DNA from 2 places in the Clostridium nitrophenolicum genome. Region 1 is predicted to be linked to the other one. Evidence: riboswitches for the same ligand, from Rfam matches in the RefSeq annotation. Region 1 holds a riboswitch; the other holds the start of a gene.
What was found. Region 1 has a riboswitch for ZMP and ZTP ahead of ACZ5N4_RS10895 (formate--tetrahydrofolate ligase). Riboswitches for the same ligand answer to the same signal wherever they lie in the genome.

Region 1 (3,217 bases):
CTATATTATACCTAATTAGAGTAGTTGTTATTGGAATAATGTATAATGTAGCAACAATATCTATAGTTGCTATGATTGCCATAATAACAAAGAGTAATTTGTGTACAGTTGTTTCACCAATTTTATTTATATTACCCTTTTCAGCATTATCTTTTACATCATATATTTCAATTATAGCTACATACGCATGTCCTTTTGTCATTGGTGAAGGAGCAATAGCTAGATTTGCACCAAAGTCAGATATCATAATTGGAATAATTTCATCAGTGATAACTTTTATAATAACAATTGGAGTAAGCCTATTATATGTAAAACATGAGGATATTAAGTAATTAAGATAAACAGAGCTCTTGGCTTCAGAGAGACCAAATGTTAAGCAGATATCCAAAATCTTCGATTTTGAGATAGTCTCTTACACAGGTGTGATGATTTGGTGCGAATCGCTTTCGCAGAGTGCAATGGGAGTATTAGAACGGGTAGTCATCGGATAAAAAATTTATTATATAAATTAGGAGAATTGAGATGTACTTATTAGCTATTATTTTAATGGTGATTTTTATGATTATATTTTTAATGGCAATGTGGATTAAATTATTTTCATATAAGCGACAAATACGAGATATTACTAATCAGATTAGAGCCTTTAAAGAGAGAAAAACAAACAAAAAGATTAGTACTCAAATAGTAGATAAAGATATAGAAGAGCTTGCTTTGCGGATTAATGAGTACTTAGAACTCTATAAAAGAAATGAACAAGAAAAGATAATATTTGAAAATACATTAAAACAAGGAATAGCTAATATGTCTCATGATTTAAGAACCCCATTAACTTCAATAATAGGATATTTAAAGTTACTTCAAAATGATGAAATAGATAAAAAAGAAGCACTGGATATACTTAAAAATAAAACTAATAAATTAAATGTACTTGTAAATGATTTTTTTGAGTTAGCTTCAATAGAAAGTGAAGATTATGAACTAGATATGACAAAAGTAAATTTAACTAATGTAGTACGTGATGAAATCTTATCATTTTATGAAGCTTTTCAAAGCAAAGGACTTGAACCAAAGATAAATATTTTGGATAAACCAATTTTTATAATGAGTGATATGGACAGTTTAGAGAGAATAATAGATAATTTAATTTCTAATACATTAAAATATGCAGAAAAAGACATAGAAATAAATTTAGAAGAATCCAATGATAAAGTTATTTTAAAAATCTCCAATATATGCACAAGCATTGATGAAAAAGATGTATTACATATGTTTGATAGATTTTATATGGCAGATAAGGTGAGAAAAGGACAAGGAGCAGGACTTGGTCTTTCTATTGTAAGAAGTTTAATGGAAAAGATGGATGGACTCATAACCTCAAGGTGTGAACAAAATAGGCTCTCTATAATATGCGAATGGAAATACATAGAATAATATTATTTTATATATTTATATTTGATTAAAGACTGCTGTTCATTTTTTAAGAAAGATTGGATTTGATTTTGTCTTTATATTTATAGATTGACATAATTTACATTATCCTTTAATATATAAAATATAATTGAAAAATTCACAATTACATGCATGTTTAAAAAATTTTTAAACAAAAGAGTCACATAACTGGCGGAAGTGGAGTTTACCACAGGGAGTGTGACTTGTAAAGTAGAATGTCGACCGCCTGGGCAAATGTCCAGGGGGTTTTACGTTTTTTTGTTAACTCCTGGACATCTTTAATTAAAATAGGAATAAAAAATAAAAGAAAAATTAGAGATGGAGGTATTTTGAAATGGGTTTTAAATCAGATATCGAAATAGCGCAGGAGTGTAAACCACAAGACATTAGGGAAATTGCTTCAAAAATAGGTGTTTCCGAGGACGACATAGAGCTTTATGGAAAATATAAAGCAAAAGTAGATTACAATCTTTTGAAGAAAACACCAGGAAAAAATGGTAAGTTAATATTATGTACAGCAATCAATCCAACACCAGCAGGTGAAGGAAAAACTACTACATCAATAGGTGTAGCAGATGCTTTATCAAAAATAGGTAAAAATACAATAGTTGCATTAAGAGAACCTTCACTAGGACCTGTATTTGGAGTAAAAGGAGGAGCAGCAGGCGGCGGATACGCTCAAGTTGTTCCAATGGAAGATATAAACCTTCACTTTACAGGTGATTTCCATGCAATAGGTGCAGCAAACAACCTTTTAGCTGCAATGATAGACAACCATATATATCAAGGAAACGCTTTAGATATCGACCCAAGAAGAATTGTTTGGAGAAGATGCGTTGACATGAACGACAGACAATTAAGATTTGTTGTTGATGGTATGGGTGGAAAAGCAAATGGAATGCCAAGAGAAGATGGATTTGACATTACTGTTGCTTCAGAAATAATGGCTATATTCTGTTTAGCAACTGACATAAATGATTTAAAAGAAAGATTAGCTAGAATAGTTGTAGGTTATACAAGAAGTGGAGCTCCAGTAACAGCTGGACAAATAAATGCTCACGGTGCTATGGCTGCATTACTTAAAGATGCTTTAAAACCAAATTTAGTTCAAACACTTGAAGGAACACCAGCATTTGTACATGGTGGACCATTTGCAAATATAGCTCATGGATGTAACTCAATAATGGCTACAAGAATGGCTACTCATTTTGCTGATTATGTAGTTACAGAAGCAGGATTCGGTGCTGACCTTGGAGCTGAAAAGTTCCTAGACATTAAATGTAGAATGGCTGGATTAAAACCAGATGCTGTTGTAATAGTTGCTACAGTAAGAGCGCTAAAATACAATGGAGGAGTACCAAAGGCTGAATTAAATAATGAAAACTTAGAAGCTCTTGAAAAAGGACTTCCAAACTTATTAAAACACGTTGAAAATATAACTAAAGTATATAAATTGCCAGCAGTAGTAGCAATAAATGCATTCCCAACTGATACAGAAGCAGAGTTGAAACTAGTTGAAACAAAGTGTAAGGAATTAGGAGTTAATGTTAAACTTTCAGAAGTTTGGGCAAAAGGCGGAGAAGGTGGAGTTGAAGTAGCTAAAGAAGTAGTTAGATTAATAGAAGCAGGCGAAAATGAATTCCAATTCTCTTATGATGTTGAACTTCCAATAAGAGATAAAATAAGAGCTATATCTCAAAAGATATATGGAGCTGATGGTGTAATATTTACAGATCAAGCTAACAAAGAAATTGATGAATTAGAGAAG
Region 2 (3,217 bases), 2.5 Mb from region 1:
GGTTTTATCATCTACACCATCAAGCCATACTGAATGACGATTATACAGTACTTCTATATTCTCCGGTGAGCTCATTATTTCTTTAACTCTTTCTATATCCATAATAAATTACCTCCACCTTTTGCAAATATATCCAAACAGTTTAATCTGCACTCCAATTTTCCTTAGTATTTTTCCCATTTTTATGCTCTGCCTTATATTTTGCACTTCTTGAATGATATTTCGCACTATTAGGGTCATCTGACCACTTTTTAGGTTGCTTGTTTCTATTTTCCATAAAAACTCTCCTTTTACTCATTATTTATATAAAAATTATATTTCTGTATAATAAATTACTACTCTTCATCTAATCTTACTAATGAGTCCAAATGTTTTTCCGATTGTGTGCCAAACTTTGCTCTTGAACTTTCATCTTGTGGACTGTGATCTATATGTTTTTTTCTAAATCTTCCATCTTCTTTTTTATTATTATTTGTGTACTTCATTTTGTTTTGCATACACATCTCTCCTTTCTAGTACTAGCTTTTCCTCTATGGTTGTTTTTATGCTTAAAGAATAAACCTTCAAGTATAGTTAAAGAATATAATTATATTGGTCATATGTATTAACATTTTATATATTTTATATATTTTATATTTACTACTAAACAGTACTTTGATAAAATTTTATCTACTAGATACTATATTAAATAAGTTAAACACTTAAATTTTTTATATGGAGGTACTTTTATGAGCTTTAAATTACCTGAATATCATTCACCAAATTTTGCAAAAGAACCTTTTATATCAGCTCCTAACGTTAAAACTGAAAGAGTTACATTAAAAGGAATAGCTCCTGATAACTATCACGCAACATCAATATATCCTGAATACTTTAAGATAGATGAAGAGTGGATTCTTGCTTCTGAGAGCCGCATGGATTGTGTTGTAGTTGTTAACGAAAATAAAAAATTAGATATTAAAGAATTTAGGAATTTAAATGTTGGAGACAATGTTGTTATAGGTAGAAGAGAAAATGCTGAAGATGGAATATTTGTATATGTTGATGGTTTTAAACATGATTCAGCCGAAGAACAGTCTTTTGCATTTAGATCTGGCAGAACAAGAGAGAGTTCATATTCAAAGGATTATGATAGTTTGTATGAACTATTAAAATATGAAAAGGATAACGGATACATATTATGGGTTTTAGGACCTGCAGTTATATTTGACCATGATTCAAAAAATGCTATGTCTCAATTAATAGATAATGGTTATGTTGACGCCATTTTTGCAGGAAATGCATTGGCAACACACGATTTAGAAGGTTCAGTATTAAAAACTGCTTTGGGCCAGGACATCTATACACAATATTCAGTTTTCAATGGTCATTATAATCATATCGATATTATTAATAGAGCTAGACGTGCAGGTTCATTAGAAAAATTCGTTGAAAGTGAAAATATTACAGATGGAGTAGTTTATACCTGTATAAAAAACAATATTCCTCTGGTATTAGCTGGCTCAATAAGGGATGATGGGCCTTTGCCTCCTGTCATTGCAAATGTTTATGATGCCCAAGATGCCATGAGGATTCACTGTAAAAAGGCTACCACTGTTATCTGTCTTGCAACACAACTTCACACTATAGCTACAGGAAATATGACACCAATGTATAAAGTTGAAAATGGCAAAATAAGACCAGTTTATATATATACTGTAGATATATCAGAATTTGGAGTAAATAAACTTAGAGATAGAGGAAGTTTGGAAGTAACTTCAGTTGTTACCAATGTTCAAGATTTCCTCGTTAATATAGCTAATAATTTAGTTTAAAGAAAAATAGATTTTAGAGCAATTGAAATATTTAACTCTAAAATCTATTTTTTGTTTAAATTGAATTTTTTAGATTTAGTAATTGACATAAATTAAATTATTGGTTACTATTATAATATAATTAAAAAAAGTCAAAAAATTTTTAACTTAAGTTGCAATATTTAGTATTTATATTATCTTTATAATTAGTCACATTACTGGCGGAAGTGGAGTTTACCATGGGGAGTGTGATTTGTAAAAAAATGCCGACTGCCTGGGCAAAATGTCCAGGTGGTATTACGCTTTTTGATGCCTTCTATACTACTAGTAAACTATTTTTAATAAGAGTTTCAGAATATGCTGTTCACTTCAATAGATTAACTAAAGAACAACAAAAAGAAGTTATAAGCAGAACTTTCCACGAAAAAAATTTAGCCCAAAAATTAAACTTTCCAATCCCCTTCCGGAAAGTTTAATTTAACCTAATAAAACCTAAAACCTAAAAATACATCCTTAAGCTACTTTGTTTAAGGGTGTATTTTTAATTTTAATAATTGGATGTCTGCTTATATGAATTATTATCCACTTGATATATAATAATAGTGATATAAAATGCAACTTTGGGATGTTAAAGTCCTAAATGGACTTTAATGGGTAATTTTGCTAGGTAAAAGTTCTAAATGAACTTTTACGGGTAACTTGTGAGCGGAAGCGAAAATATTAAGTTACCCAGTACCCGAAGGGAAACAAGCAAAATTACCCAGTGTTCCGACTAAAAGGAGGATTCAATATGTTAAAATCAAGTCTTACATCTGAACTGGTTAAGAAGTTTACTAAAGCCTTGGAAAAAATATTAGAGTATAAAAATAATGATAAGAATGAAGAAGCACTTTCCGTAATTGATGACACTTTTAAGGAAATATTCAGACTTAGTTCTAAGTTTTTCAGTTCTTTTTCAGACGAAAACTTAATGGATATGATTAAAACTGATGGAACATTAAATGCAGATAAGTGTATAATGATGGCAAAACTTTTGGAGGAAGAGGGAGAAATCTATGAATCTCAAGGTAACCATAATGAAGCCTTTTATTTAGATTTAAAAGCTTTAAATTTATTATTAGAAGCATACATAAATAAGGATAACAATTGTGATCTTCAAAGCTACTTTTCAGATATAGATTTAATAATAGAAAAGATATCAGATTATAAATTACCAATTTCACTTGAAAATAAAATATTAGATTATTATATTAAAATTGATAAGTATGATAAAGCAGAAGATATGCTTTATGATATTCTTAAACACAATAATTTTGATGAAGATTCTATAAAAAAAGGAATTGCTTTTTATGAGCTTTTACTTACAAAAGACGATGAATCTTTAGATAATAGCAACCTTCCTAGAGAAGAAATAAACGACTCTT

Region 2: it holds a riboswitch for ZMP and ZTP, as region 1 does, so the genes downstream of both, ACZ5N4_RS22865 (hypothetical protein) here and ACZ5N4_RS10895 (formate--tetrahydrofolate ligase) in region 1, are expected to answer to the same signal.

What each region holds. Positions count from the first base shown of each region.
Region 1 is NZ_AP042469.1:2,319,350-2,322,566, forward strand. Features, by position in the region: gene ACZ5N4_RS10885 (ABC transporter permease) at 1-332, shown strand, start outside; gene ACZ5N4_RS10890 (sensor histidine kinase) at 523-1,431, shown strand; ZMP/ZTP riboswitch at 1,604-1,688, shown strand; gene ACZ5N4_RS10895 (formate--tetrahydrofolate ligase) at 1,784-3,217, shown strand, end outside.
Region 2 is NZ_AP042469.1:4,817,334-4,820,550, forward strand. Features, by position in the region: gene ACZ5N4_RS22845 (H-type small acid-soluble spore protein) at 1-102, opposite strand, end outside; gene ACZ5N4_RS22850 (hypothetical protein) at 143-277, opposite strand; gene ACZ5N4_RS22855 (CPC_1213 family protein) at 336-497, opposite strand; gene ACZ5N4_RS22860 (putative NPN-dependent ornithine cyclodeaminase) at 729-1,814, shown strand; ZMP/ZTP riboswitch at 1,998-2,080, shown strand; gene ACZ5N4_RS22865 (hypothetical protein) at 2,057-2,269, shown strand; gene ACZ5N4_RS22870 (DUF6483 family protein) at 2,584-3,217, shown strand, end outside.